2 regions of the Desulfitobacterium chlororespirans DSM 11544 genome follow, and region 1 is predicted to be linked to the other one. Evidence: riboswitches for the same ligand, from Rfam matches in the RefSeq annotation. Region 1 holds a riboswitch; the other holds the start of a gene.
What was found. A riboswitch is a leader RNA that binds a small molecule or an ion and turns the genes downstream of it on or off. The one in region 1 is predicted to bind fluoride.

Region 1 (7,480 bases):
CAGCAGTTCAAGGTGCCACACAATCACTGGATCAATTCAAGTATGAGATCGCAAATGAACTCGGCGTTCAATTGGGCGGTGACCGCACCAGCCGTGAAAACGGATCTGTCGGCGGCATGATGACCAAACGCATGATTCAGTTTGCAGAAGAAAACCTCAAAAGAGGAACCCGCATCTAACCGTACATTAACCTGATAAGAGGTATCCGCAAGGATACCTCTTACCATTTGGGGACATAGGTGCTAATGATGCAATAAAGAGCGGTTATCCCGCTCTTTATTCTTAGTATTTAATCGTTCCGTCTGTCTCGGTCAGAAACTTCTTCTTGGCATCTAAGTGTTTTCGCACATCTTTTAATTGATGGGGTGAAAGTTCCTCGGCATTCTCGGCAAGAAATTGTTCGTTTTTCTGAATATTCTTGAGGGTTAATTCTATTTTCTTTAATTCTTCCTTCTGGGGTTTATTGCCATTTTTTCTAGGCATCTCTTATCACCTCAAGCTTATTTTCCCCTAAATCATACAAAAAACTTTAGTAATATCTCCCAATTTGATATAATAATGAAGAATATAGCCTTGCCAAGCAAACAAAATTTGAAAGCAATGCTTTCAGGATTTACTTTAACATTCTGCGTACACAAAAAAGATGATGATTAAGAAAGGAGTTCACTTGTGAAGGTTAAGGCGATCAGTTCTCCCGACCCACGACTTCTTGAGCAGGAATTGAATCAATGGCTGGAGGATAATCGCTGGGTCAAAATTGTCAATGTCACTCAAAGTACAGGTCAAACCCATCTCGTCTGCCTTTGGTATGAAGAACCCAATGTTCCCGTGCTGGGTGGATAAATCCAAATAATTCATGCCATAATAGAAGAAACTTAGGAAATCAAGCTTCAAATGAAGGGACTGTAGCTTTCATGAAAATCTCGCTCTTTATTACCTGCCTCGGGGACACCATGTTTCCGGATCTTGGTGAAACCATGGCCAAAATTTTCACCCGTTTAGGGCATACTGTAGACTTTCCTGAAGGGCAATTTTGCTGCGGCCAGATCTCCTTTAATTCCGGTTACATGGACGATACCCGCACAGTAGCCCGGGCGACCATTGATGCTTTCGAAAACAGTGAAGTCGTGGTAGCTCCCAGCGGCTCTTGTATCGGCATGATCCATCACAATTATCCCGCCTTATTTAAGGATGATCCTGTGTATGCCAAAAAAGCCAAAGACTTGATCGACAAAAGCTATGAGTTCACCCAATTCGTGGTCAATGTCCTTAAAACCCCGGATCTCGGTGCCCGTTATCAGGCTAAGGTCACCTATCATCCTTCCTGTCATGCCACCCGTCTTTTGGGGCTTCGTGATGAGCCTATGGCTATCCTGGAGAACATACAAGGCTTAGAGATACTCCCCTTGCCGGAAGCTCATCTCTGTTGCGGCTTTGGCGGCACTTTCTCCATTAAGATGCCCAAAATATCCGAGGCCATGGTCGCCGAAAAAGCTGAACATGTTTTGGCCTCCGGTGCCGATATTCTGACTGGATTGGATATGGGCTGCCTTATGAATATATCCGGCTATATGGAGAAGCACGGCCGCTCCATTCCGGCTATGCATGTCATTCAATTGCTCGGAAAGGGGATGTAACTATGTCACTGGATAATCACTATGACGTTGATGCCGCTTTAGATAAAGCTCTTAAAGATGATTTTCTGCGCAAGGCAACCCGCCGGGCTACGGATAGGCTGAGAAACAATAAACTGGCTATTACAGAAGAGCTGGGGAACTGGGAAGAATGGCGCCAGGTGGGAGAAAGAATCCGTAACCACGTCGTTGAAAACCTGGATTACTACCTTGACATGCTCATTGAAAATGTAGAAAAGAACGGTGGCCACGTTCATCTGGCCAAAACGCCGGAAGATGGCGTAAGAATCGTTCAGGAGATTTTCCAAAAGCATGGCTTCAAATCAGTGATCAAATCCAAATCCATGATTACGGAAGAAATTCACCTTAACCCCGCCCTGGAGAAAGACGGTATTGAAGTTGTTGAGACTGATTTAGCGGAGTATATTATCCAGATCGCCAATGAACCCCCTTCACACATCATCGTTCCGGCCATGCATAAAAACCGCGACCAAATTGCCAAATTATTCGAGCCCATAGCCGGACATCCACTGGATTCAGATACCCCAACCCTGACCAAATTTGCCCGGGAACAGCTGCGGGAAAAATTCCTGACCAGTAAAATCGGGATAACCGGCTGTAACTTTGCCGTTGCGGATACAGGAACCATTACTATGGTTACCAATGAAGGAAACGGCCGGATGACCAGCACCTTGCCCGAGGTACAAATCACCATGATGGGGATGGAGCGGATTGTCCCTTCATATAAAGAGCTCAGCGTTCTTCTTAACCTGCTGGCCCGCAGCGCCACAGGACAGCGCCTCTCGGTCTACACCACGATGATTACACCTCCCAAGCAGGAAGGAGATCTCGACGGACCTAAGGAATGGCATTTGGTCATTCTTGATCACAATCGCTCGGAAATCTTAGGAGATGAGGATTTCCGCTCATCACTGCGCTGCATCCGCTGCGGAGCCTGCTTCAATGTCTGTCCCGTTTATCGCCAGGTTGGCGGACATGCTTACGGCTCTGTTTATTCAGGCCCCATCGGCGTCGTCATTACTCCCCTCTTGGAACAGAATTATGAGAAATGGGGACATCTCCCCTACTACTCCTCTCTCTGTGCGGCCTGCTCCGAAGCTTGCCCGGTACGGATTCCACTCCAGGATTTAATCGTCAAGCATCGGGACCGCAAGGTGCTCAAAGGCTATACTTCGGGTGTGGAAAAGAAGATATTCAAATACTATGGCTATTACTTCTCCCACCCAAAGACACTCAGCAAATTTGTCCACTTAGGCTCGAAATTCCAATTTATCCTCATGCGCAACGGCAGAATTGCCTCAGGACCGCCGCCGCTCAGCAATTGGACCAACAGCAAGACCTTACCCCCTGTAGCCAAGCAAATGTTCCGGGATCAATGGCCGGAGTTGGAGAAGGAACTAAAAACTATGCAGCGAGGTGATCAATAATGAGTGATCGTCAAGCATTTATCGCCAATATCGCTAAAAAACTGGGACGTCCCACTCCAACCTCTGTAGAACCTATCAAGCTTAAATTCCCCCTCTACCGGCTGGACTCCCAAGAGGAACGGATTGATAAATTCATGAAAATGTATGAAGCCATGGGCGGTAAAGCCGTGCAAGCTTCTACCGCTAAAGAAGCGGCCCTGGCTTTGCGGGAGTGGTTCGGTGAAAGCCCTCAGTGGCTTAACCCCAACTCCATTGTGGTCTGGAATGAGCTCCCTACTATGGCCCGCGCCTGTTTGGAAGAGCTGGGCTGGCCGGCCCGTTCCTATGCTGACCTTCCTGCCCCGGAACGCAACGCCATCATGGATAAGATGGAGTTAGGCATTACCGGAGCCGACTTCGGCATAGCCCAATCCGGATCTCTCGTTTTGAAAAGCAGTGCCAAGCGGGGTCGGGCCGTCAGCCTGGTGCCCATTCGCCATCTGGCCTTTATCCCGGCCTCCTTCCTCAGGGACAGTCTCGACCAGGTCCTGGATGAACTTATGGGAACAGATATCCCGGCTGCTATTGAAATCATCTCCGGACCAAGCCGCACCTCAGACATTGAGATGGATCTTTCCATCGGTGTTCACGGTCCCGTGGAAGTTTATTGCATCCTTATGATGGATTAATAGGAGAGCCATTCTGAGAGAATACTCCGAAAACAGGGCGGGAACTCAACTTAACCTTTGAGTTCCCGCCTTTCTTTTAATAACACATCTTTTTTAGCCATACATCTGATCTTGATTGCCAAGATGTCTATAGATCCATGTTTATACTCTGGGCTGCAAAGTAATTGATGATATTCTCTTTCTCGCGTACTTCCACATGAACTACGGGCTGACCCTCTCCTCCCTTGATGCCGCTCCACCGGTAATAGAGGGTTTGCTGATACTGCTGATTGATGATGGGATCAACATACTCCAGGTGCAGGACAATATAGTAGGGATTTACATCAGGCTCGCTGATATCCACTTCATAAGGATCCAACGCAATCACTAAACTGGAGCTCATGTCTTGAGGGATTTCATTCACTAAGTAATTGGGTTCATTATGAATGGGCTTGTCTTGCAATTTTTCCGCAAAAACTATGGTTCGGCTGGCCAAATTCACTGCAGGATGAATTCCTACATTACTGAATTTGAACTCTAAGCGCAGACCGGATTTCAATTCAACCTGAGGTGACTCCCGCAGGGATAAGTAAGGGCGTGAAGATTCACGATCAATTTTCCAGGCATTGAGCGTAACTGTAACAGTAATCGTGGCGGTAAGTGCCAAAATGCAGGTTCCAACCGTAGCTATAATACTGCTCCACTTTGTAAACTTATCTCCAAAGCTCATGGACTGGCTCGCCACCTCCTTCTAAACAAACATCTTTTAGTGTTCTTCACATTCCTGTTTCCTATGCATTGCAGCAATGTTTTTATAGAACCGCTTTCTTTTTAATAAAATAAAGTATATAATATCACCATGAACTAGATAGGCGATGGAGTTCGCCTTTAACCGCCGAATGGCTGATGACTCCTGCTGGTAATCTATTGCTGGCAGGAGTCTTTTTATATTTGAGGAGTGAGCTGAGCATGATTTACTTATGGATAGGTATCGCGGGAATGTTAGGGGCAATTCTCAGATATTTAATCAGCGTTTTATTACTTGCAGATAGTCTGTTTCCTTTTGCAACCTTAACCATAAATCTGTTGGGGAGCTTTCTCTTAGCCTGGCTGACAAGCCATGTATTCAAGAAAGCCCGCCTATCCCCACATCTTTCTACAGCAATAGGAACAGGGTTCATTGGTTCTTTTACAACCTTTTCCGCCCTGAGTGTCGAGACGCTCAGGTTATTTCAGGATGGAAATAACTTTTTAGGTATGGTTTACGTAGTAATGAGCCTCTTTGGGGGATTAGCAATGAGCCACTTAGGTTTAAATGTAAGTAAAGAGGTGCAGGAATCGTGATGGCATCACATATCCTTTTGGTTGGTATGGGCGGGTTCTTCGGAGCAATTTTTCGTTATTTCTTCAGCAAGAAATTAAATGGCGAAAAACTACCGATAGGCACGCTAACTGTAAATTTATCCGGAGCATTTCTTTTAGGAGCCATAATCGGGGCCAATCTAAGTACGGCAACAACACTCTTGCTGGGAACAGGTTTCTTAGGCGCATTTACTACTTTCTCGACACTAAAACTGGAAATGGCCCAGCTGCAATTAAAAAAGGAGCATCGAGTATTTATACTTTATACGACCATCACCTACGGTGGCGGAATTGCCCTTGCCTATTTAGGTTATTGGCTAGGCAGCTTTTTTCGTTGATGTTCATCAAAAAAGCCGTCCTCCCCCACTACTCGTGGAGAGAGGACGACTTTGGCTATTGGCCTCTATTTTGGCTTTCAGACTCCGTAATTTTTAGATTCCATATGTCCATCATCGGCGAAGAATATCCGACGAATACGAATATCCACCGCTCATAGTACTACAGCAGATCCCAGCTTCGCTTAATATGATCGACCAGATTATTGGGATCAACATCGGTATGACATTGTTCACAGTCCATCATGCCCCGGGTATTTTCCAAAGAATGTCCCTTACCATGACAGATCATGCAGTCATCCACCACTTCATTCTTATAAACGGCTTTGAAATTCTTGCTATGGAATTGATTTAAAAGCTCCACGGCTTTAGCGGCTACATCTGCCGTAATGCGGGCGCAGCGCTCACTTCTGGCCTTGCTCTCAGCCTTGAGACCACTGGTATCACACCACACGCTCACGGAAACGTGACAGAGAGGTGATTTGGCGACACTTTTTTCGATAGGCCCCTCATATTCCAAAGCCTTGCCTGCTTCCGGCATAAATTCAGGGAAAGCATAGTCGCAATACCAGCCGAACAATTCGCTGACCACTTTATCCGCATCACTCTTAGGCATGGTGTAGTTAATGGCCGTAGCCGCACCGATCAGGGCGCCGCACAGGGTACCCCAGCCTCCGCCGCCGGTACCGCCCCAGCCCAGAACCTGAGTAGGGACATGGGTGTAGGGATAACCGATCTTTTCTCTTAATTGACCGATAACCGCCTCAAAGGCACCATAGGAACATTTCGATTTGCCATAGCCGGCATAGCCGTCCAACTTGGCTTTTTCCGGGTCCAGCTGTACATAAGGGTAGGGAAAACTTGGTGGTGCGCAATGCTCCCCTTCCGGCAATTGGGCAGCCTCCGCCACTTGGGTATGAAAGATGCTTGTGCCAACAGCTAAAGCTCCCGCCGCCAGAATACCGGATTTTAAAAACTTTCTTCTTGACATATCTTTTTCTTCACTCATTGAAACAGCCTCCCTTTCGTCACTATCCTACTTTAGATTTTCTCAAGCCCTAGACCCCTTTTCCAGTTCTGAAAATCATGTCACCCCCTCAGCACTCAGCGATGAGTTCGGTTCAATACGGGAAATCAGAGCCTCACTATCTTCTCCCCGTCTGCATCAATAAGGTGCACCGCACAGGCCAGACAAGGGTCAAAAGAACGAATCACCCGGACCACATTGACCGGATTATCCGGATCAACAGGCACTCCTATCAAGGCTTGTTCAACAGGACCCGGTATGTTCTTCTCATCACGAGGGGAAATATTCCAGGTGGTGGGAACCACCATCTGATAGTTGCTGATGACATGTTGATCGATCTTGAGCCAATGTCCCAAAGCTCCCCTTGGCGCCTCATTGAGAGCTGCACCCTGCCCCTGAGCAGGCGGATCCCAGTGCCTGGAATCATGAATATCAGGACGTTGGGTCTTGCTGCCCAATAAAGTCTCTAAGTCATCCAGCCAGCGGTACATGGACTTGGTCATGAGCAGCGTTTCCTGGGCGCGGGCTAGATGACGGGCAACCGCTCCGGGTTTAATTCCGTAGCGGCCCATCAAGTCCAGCAATCCCGAATGCTGCATAACCATCATCCGGGCCAGCGGCCCTACTTCAGCAGCCTCACCCTTATATCGGGGAGATTTAATAAAGGTATAGGCTCCTTTTTTATCAAAATCGATGACGGTTTCTCCCGCCCAAGGATGAGCAGGCTCCCCATCTTTGTACCAGGCACTGGCTACGCTTTCCGTAATTCGGCTCATATCCAATGCTTCCACAACACCCGGGGCCTCGCTGCTGATAAAGCCCCCTTTGAATAATCTCTCCGTGCCGGAATCATCCATAGGAAAACCACCATAGGCAATATACCCTCCCGGGCCCGCGCCAACTCCGGCTTTCCCCAGTTCTAACAGGGGACCTGTGCAAAAACTCACGACATCAGGCACATAAGTCAGCTCGGCGAAGGATACGACTTCATTGAGCAGGGCTCTGAAGGCTTCCATTTGTTCTTTCC
Region 2 (7,480 bases), on a different contig from region 1:
ATTGCGGACTGTGCCCACGTTATCAAATGAATGGAGCATCACAATGTCCCGGTTGTGCCGGGAAAGATTTTCTTGCCAAACATCCTAAATGCGGGGTGTTATCTTGCAGTCAGCGCAAGGGGTTTGAATATTGTTATCAGTGTAATCAATTTCCCTGCCCAAAATATGAGGGTGCTGACCAAGCGGATTCTTTCATCACTCACTTGCATCAGTTCAGAGACATGGAGAAAGCGAAAAGATGGGGGATTGACACCTATAGACAGGAATTGAACGAAAAGGTCGGTATGTTGGAAGAACTGTTGGCCAACTACGATGATGGACGGCGGAAGAGTTTGTTTTGTCTTGCGGTCAACCTTTTGGAAGCAGAAGATATAAAACAGGTATTGGAGCAGCTTATATCTGAAACAGGATCGGATGCTCCTTTAAAAGAAAAAGCGGCCTCTGCGGTTGGTTTATTGCAGGCAATGGCGGAACAGCGAAACATCACCTTGAAATTACGCAAGAAATAAAAAGTATACTAAAGGACTTGATGGTTACGAATGTAAAATTTCAGATGTCAGAGGGCAATAAAGAACCGAGACTCTGCGGCCTCGGTTTTTTATTATGACGATGAACGAACAGACTGTCTATTTAATCTTTGTAACCGATAAGTTTGCATACCGGTGAGCATAAATTGCCGCCGGTATATTTGCAAAATGAGCACCATATCCGGGTTCCGGCCATGTAAGGAGATTTGCGGTTTAAACATTTTTGGGGCAACCCTTTAGGTGGAGTAGTGTACTTCATAGTGAGGCCTCCTTTGATTTTTGTAAGGCTATTGTACATCTGGTTTGTGACCTCAATATGGCCTATGGAATTTTATTTAGGCAAGATTACAGTAAACGTGGTTCCGGCACCTGGTTTGCTTTCACATTGTATAGTTCCGCCGCACAGCTCTACAATCCGTTTCACAATAGCCAGCCCCAATCCGTTTCCCGCCTGGGCATGTGATGTGTCGGCCTGATAAAATTTCTCAAAAATCCGGCTGACGTTTTCCTCGGCAATCCCGATTCCCTCATCCGCTATGTTAACCAATATGGTGGTCGATAGTTCTTTGGCGGTAATCGTAATGGTCCTATGCTCAGGGGAGAATTTGATCCCATTCTCAATCAAATTCATCCAGAGTTGCTGCAGCAGTTCCGGATCACCCCAATACATAATCGGTTCCAGATAAATATCCAAATCAAGATTTTTTTTGCTCCACTGTTCTTCCAGCAGGAGGACCACCTTGCGAATATGCTCATCCAGGGAAAATGACACCGATTTATCATAAATCACCTGATTGTCCAGCCGTGACATTTTCAGCATATTGGAGCACAAACGATTTAAGCGGCTTGTTTCTTCGATAATGATCTGAGTATATTGATCAAATTCTTCATCGGAAAGATTTCTGTCCTGGAGCATTTCCACAAAACCTTGAATAGAGGCTATGGGGGTCTTGAATTCGTGGGAGACATTGCTCATAAAGTCTTTGCGCAGGTACTCCATTGTTTTTAGCTCAGCAGCCATTAGGGTGAAATTTTTGGCCAGTATTCCTAATTCATCTTCGCTCTTATGCTCAATGACAACGTCAAAGTTGCCCTTCGCGATCTCCTTGGTTGCGGTGCTCATATGAATCAGAGGATCGGAGATAAATTTAGCGGCAAAATAAAGCAGGATAAAGCCGATAACAGAGCAAGCCACGACGACCCCTGCCAGCAAACAAATCAGCGTGCCTGGTGCCAATTCCCGGCCGTCGTTCAAAAACAGCGTGTAATATCCTGTAGCAAGCCCCAAGGAGGCGGCACAGGAAAAGCACAGAATAACCAAAGCGATCAGTGTGGATTTGGCACGGATAGAACGGGATATTTTTTTGATCATAGCATTCTCTCCGCTTTGTAGCCCAGTCCGCGGATGGTTATAATTTGAAATTCCGGCCGGCTTTCAAATTTCTTGCGGAGCTTCTTGATATGGCTGTCCACCGTACGGTCATTGGCTTCCGAGTCCATACCCCAGATTTCATCCATGAGCTGCTGGCGGGTAAAAATCTTTTTCGGATAGCTTAACAATTTAAACAGAAGATAAAATTCTTTTTTAGGAAGCTCATAGGTCATATCAGGTGCGGTAACCGTTAAGGTATCATAATCCAGCACCACATTCCCAATCTGCAGTTTATGGTCGTTGGCAATTTTTGCACGCCGTAAAATCGCTTCCACCCGCAGGATCAATTCATTCATATTGATGGGCTTTACCATATAATCATCCGTACCGACCCGGAACCCTTTTTCCTTGTCTGCAAAACTTTCCTTGGCAGTAACCATAAGAACCGGCAGATCATAATGAGCCTGCCGCAGCATTTCTGTCAGTTGATAACCATTGATGACCGGCATCATGATATCGGTTATCATGAGATCGATTTGTTCACTGTCAAGAATCGCCAGCGCTTTTTCTCCATCCACTGCCTGAAAAGCCTGATAGCCGGCTTGTTTCAGGCGGGCCGCTATGAGTGTTCTAAGATTTTTGTTATCCTCAACCACCAATATTCTAAACATCGGCTGTATCACCTTTCCGGGGTATAGTTGGGGTAAATTTCTCCGACAGTATAACAAACCAATATGTCCTCACTATGACCCAAGAGCAAATTTATATACATAAAAAGCCACAGGGTATTATTAGCCCGGTGGCTTTTTGATCAGCTGGAAAGATTAAGATTAAACCCTCACCTTATAGCATCTTCTCCGCTGTTTGTGCAGTGAAGATGAGCTGTTTGTCGACGGCTTGGGCTGTGCCGGAAAGGCGATAACCTTTCGGGCCGCCTTCTTTGGTAGCGCCGACAATCCATGCCTTATCGTTTGTTTTCAGGTTCTTCTGCGTGACTTCCATCTTATAGATGCCGAAAATCACCTGATCTCCCGAAACCTCACCTTTGCCGGCGATGATCGGGTGTGGTGTTCCGTCTGATCCTACTGTGACAAGCGTAACAAAGGCGGAACCCTCAATAACAGCTTTGATGTCGTCGTTGATAATCATTTTATCCTCTCCTTATGTAAAGTACTAGATAGCTATTTACTCTTAAATTGCTACCTAGTACAATATTAGTATAATAGAAATTAAATTCAAGTACGCAGAAAATTATAGGCAGGTAAGGAAAATATGACTGAGAGAGATGTAAAGTGTGTCGTCTCCTGCGAAACCAAATGCCCCTGCATGGAGTACTGTCCGCTGGGAAGCGCGCTGAAGATCATCGGCGGGAAGTGGAAGCTGTCCATACTATGCGCGCTCCATCAGGACGGGACGACGCGATATAATACCCTGAAGCGCAAAATTGCCGGGATCACGAACACCATGCTGGTTAGTTCATTAAAGGAACTGGAGGAGGACGGGCTGATCGTCCGCCGGCAGTATATGGAGATGCCTGTGCGGGTCGAATATACACTCACCGAGGCCTGCGACGATCTGATGCCTATTCTGATGCAACTGGCCCAATGGGGTGTCAAGGTTCATACGAAGGAATCTTGAAAAGAAGGCTGTATATATGCTACAATAACGCAAAGGGAATGAAGTACTCCCTCGGCATTGCCGGAACCGCTTTTAAAGCTGATGACTTCTGCCTGGAGCAGAATCGTCAGCTTCTTTATTTGAGGAGATGAAAAATGGTGAGAAACATTTTGATTCCTATTGATGGGACAGAGCGAAGCATGAAATCTGTCGATTTGGTGAAGTCACTTTATCAACCAAATGATGTAAGAATCGTTCTCTTAATGGTCCGGGAAGATGTAGAACATTTGTATTCGGAGAAAGAAGTTGAAAAAGCAAAATCTCCGTTAGAATCAACTTTGGATGCCGTGGCATATCAATTAAACGGTTATGACCTCAAAAAGGAAGTCGTATTTGGGCATGCCGGCGAGGCAATTTTAACTTGTGCCAGGCAAAACGACACAGATATTATCGTGATGACGAAATCGACCAGGATAGGATGGGTTCAGAAAATCGGTTCTGTTACAGAACATGTCGTTAAATATGCAAAATGCATCGTTATGATTGTTCCGGAAAACAGTGATACTAAAAAATCCCCGCGAAAAATGCACCAATGCGAATACCTGGACGATATCATCACCCTTAGTGGGCAGCTCAGCCTTGGACCAAATTCCTGTCTGCTTCCGGTTCAGGTCGGCAAATGTATATATAAAATTACTGTGATTGAAGGCAGTCTCCGTATGAATCATTTGACTTATAATCCTGATGGGGGTACCTGGATGCTTCCTCCGCAAAACCATCAACCCCCCTACTATGATCTTAATGAAGGGGATGAGCGGGAAATTCGCTTGGAGATTTTAGTGAATTTTGGAAAGATGGATCATATTGAAATCGTCAACACACAAATGACCAAGCTATTAAAATTTCATTATGCAACAAGATTTGAAAGTATAGAGATATAGTGAAAGCCCCGTGTCATAGGATGAATTTGATATACCGAAACGGTATGATTGGAAACTGAGTGTTTTATCATGAATATTATGCCTGCATTCTGAAATACTAAGTACGGAAATATCTTGAAAGGAGTTTTTAATATGTCACAATTAAACCAAGTTGAACTGCAAAATCTGCGCCATTTGATTGGTGCTCATGAAACTGCCCACCAAAAATTGCAGGCTTATGCCCAGCAAGCGACCGATCCTGAAATTAAGCAATTTTTTTCAGATGGTGCACAGGATGCTATGAAAACCAAACAACAATTGTTAGGCTTTTTGAACTAAAGGAGGAAATAAGAAATGATAGACGAAAAAGTCATGGTCAATGATGCTCTTTCCTCTGTAAAGAGCAGTCTGACCTTCTATGCCAACACTATTTCCGAATGCGCGAACCCCGAGCTGCGTTCTACCATTCAACAGATCCGCAATAACGATGAAGCATCCCAGTATAAGCTGTTCCAGATGGCCCAGGCTAAAGGGTATTATAAGCCTGCTCTTATGGCTAAAGATGATGAAGTCCAGCAGACTAAATCCCAGGTTACCGGCCAATAATAAGAAAAACTTTAAACTGGATTCAACTGAAATTTAAACGAATAGAAAAGCTTGGCTTTAGGCCAGGCTTTTTTATTTATATAGTAAATCTATAGGCAATTCAACAACTGAAGGAGTATTGGGAAAGACAAGATTCCAGTTAGTATAAGGGCAACCAGCGACTTCGCCTCATTTGCAAGCATGGGTTTAAGGCACGGCGAAGCCGGGGTTTTCTTTATAGATTAGGAGCTGATCGTGTTCTGGAATATATAAAAAACGGCCACGACAAGGTTTTATGATCTATTTTGTAGAATTAAAGATATTAAGGCTCTCAGTTTCACTTGTTTGTGGCATGGCGCTGGAAAATAGGAAGATTTAAAGTTCTGAGGAAGTGACCCTATAATGATGCCATTGATAGTACACTATGTGGAATTAAATTTTTTTGCGATTACCATCTTATGCGTAATTTTTTTGAACATGCGTCGCCCAGACCGTCAGTATTCACTGGATCAGAAGCTTTTTTTTCTTTTGATTTCCACCAATGTTCTTCTTTTGGTGTTGGACTCGATGCTATGGATCTTAGATGGTGAGCCGGGCAGCCTGGCGAGAACGCTGAGTATAGCGTCAATCATATTCTATAATACTTTAAATCCGGTCATTTGTATGATCTGGTACTATTATGTGGATTTTTATATTTATAGCAGCAAAGAGCGTTTGACCAAAGTGTTATTCCCCATACTCCTTCCGGTTTTAGTCAACTTGATTTTATCCGTTGCCAGTATTTTTACGAATATTTACTTTATCTTTGACGAGGACAATGGTTATCATCGAGGCCGTTTTATTTTTCTTCTGTTAGGAATATGCCTTTATATGATCATTTACACCAGCGCATTCTTAATCAGGAACAGGAAAAAAATCGATCAAAAAGAGTATGCGTACCTGCTCTTTTTTGCCATTCCGCCGATGGTAGGCGGGGTTATTCAATTCATGTTTCCCGGAGCAGTCATGATTTGGATAGCTTCAACCTTATCTATCTTGATTATCTTTATCAATATCCAAAAAGATCAGCTGAATACGGATTATCTGACAGGTGTTTATAATCGGAGATATCTTGATAATTATCTTCAGGAGAAGATAAAAAATCAGCGCCATCATCTGATTGCCGGTATTATGATTGATATAGATTCTTTTAAAACCATCAACGACTCCTATGGGCATGACAGTGGCGACCAGGCATTAAAATATACAGCGCAAATTCTTAGAAAAACTTTCCGAAAAACGGATTTTATCGCCAGATACGGTGGAGATGAGTTTGTTATAGTTATGGAAATTGATGACCGGGCGGAGCTTATCTCAGCGGTGCAGAGGTTTAGTGAAAAAGTGTCGCAGTTTAATCTGGAAAAGATAACTCCCTATGAGATCTGCCTCAGCATCGGCTATGATTGCTGTGCAAAGGAACCGGAAACGACAACCACGGCTTTTCTGAAAAGAATAGATCAATTGATGTATATGGACAAACAAAAAAATGCTTAAAAATAAAGATATGGGAATAGAAGGGGCTGCTGCTCAACGAACAATAGTTTTCGTTTTGCATCAGCCCTGCTTTGTATTCATCTACATACCTGATACCTATTCTTTGATTAGGAATCTTTATATATAAGTGAACCGTTCATGATTCCGCGACTATTTACAGGTGTACGGGATTTCGAAAGGAGGTCTACATTGGAACTTGTTATGCTTGCCGGCCTCGTGGACGAGTACGGCGATTCCCTTTATAAGTTTTGCCGCAGCCTTACATATTCCAGAGAGGATGCAGACGATTTATTTCAAGAAACATTTTCAAAGATATTTGAACAACTACCCAAATTAAATGATTCGGCCAATCCCAAAGGCTTTATCTTTTCCACAGCCGTTTTTATCTGGAAAGGCTGGAAACGCAAGTATGCCCGCCGCAACCGCTTGGCTCCCGCAGAGCCGTTAGACGAAAATGTGCCGAGTAACGTCAGTACGGAAGTCAGCTTTATGGAGCAGGAGGAAATTCGTATCGTCCAGGAATTGGTTGAAGCCTTGCCTGATAAATTCAAAATCCCGACAATCCTGTACTATACGGTGGAAATGAGTGTGCCGGATATAGCCGTAACCTTGAAGTTACCGGCCGGTACGGTCAAGAGCAGATTATTCAAAGCGAGAAAACTTGTCGAGAAAGGATTGGTGGCACATCAATCAGTCCGTTTCATCAGGCGATTATACATTTACCCTGCTCGGCCTTGTGTCGGGCCAGGACATTACCGATAACCCCACCTACAACAGCAATGGCGATATTCTCAGCGACCGCACCTACACCGTGGTTGCCATCCAAAAGAAGGACGGGAGGCCTATGCCGGCTGCGCAGGATGAGAATTACCCGTCGTTCTATGTTTCCCCCTATATCAAGGGGCTGAAGCCGTGGCAAGTCAATG

Region 2: another riboswitch for fluoride. It lies ahead of BUA14_RS09870 (universal stress protein); the one in region 1 lies ahead of crcB (fluoride efflux transporter CrcB).

What each region holds. Positions count from the first base shown of each region.
Region 1 is NZ_FRDN01000015.1:63,474-70,953, reverse strand. Features, by position in the region: gene BUA14_RS21730 (alpha/beta-type small acid-soluble spore protein) at 1-179, shown strand, start outside; gene BUA14_RS21725 (hypothetical protein) at 283-483, opposite strand; gene BUA14_RS28110 (hypothetical protein) at 670-843, shown strand; gene BUA14_RS21720 ((Fe-S)-binding protein) at 915-1,637, shown strand; gene BUA14_RS21715 (LutB/LldF family L-lactate oxidation iron-sulfur protein) at 1,640-3,082, shown strand; gene BUA14_RS21710 (LutC/YkgG family protein) at 3,082-3,750, shown strand; gene BUA14_RS21705 (hypothetical protein) at 3,878-4,459, opposite strand; fluoride riboswitch at 4,592-4,652, shown strand; gene crcB (fluoride efflux transporter CrcB) at 4,699-5,073, shown strand; gene crcB (fluoride efflux transporter CrcB) at 5,073-5,429, shown strand; gene BUA14_RS21690 (C-GCAxxG-C-C family (seleno)protein) at 5,590-6,435, opposite strand; gene BUA14_RS21685 (nickel-dependent hydrogenase large subunit) at 6,561-7,480, opposite strand, start outside.
Region 2 is NZ_FRDN01000006.1:323,229-330,708, forward strand. Features, by position in the region: gene BUA14_RS09845 (DUF3795 domain-containing protein) at 1-509, shown strand, start outside; gene BUA14_RS27870 (hypothetical protein) at 631-786, opposite strand; gene BUA14_RS09850 (HAMP domain-containing sensor histidine kinase) at 859-1,899, opposite strand; gene BUA14_RS09855 (response regulator transcription factor) at 1,896-2,570, opposite strand; gene BUA14_RS09860 (pyridoxamine 5'-phosphate oxidase family protein) at 2,743-3,048, opposite strand; gene BUA14_RS09865 (winged helix-turn-helix transcriptional regulator) at 3,172-3,537, shown strand; fluoride riboswitch at 3,563-3,635, shown strand; gene BUA14_RS09870 (universal stress protein) at 3,672-4,457, shown strand; gene BUA14_RS09875 (hypothetical protein) at 4,590-4,775, shown strand; gene BUA14_RS09880 (spore coat protein) at 4,791-5,042, shown strand; gene BUA14_RS09885 (GGDEF domain-containing protein) at 5,424-6,554, shown strand; gene BUA14_RS09890 (RNA polymerase sigma factor) at 6,744-7,316, shown strand; gene BUA14_RS09895 (hypothetical protein) at 7,399-7,480, shown strand, end outside.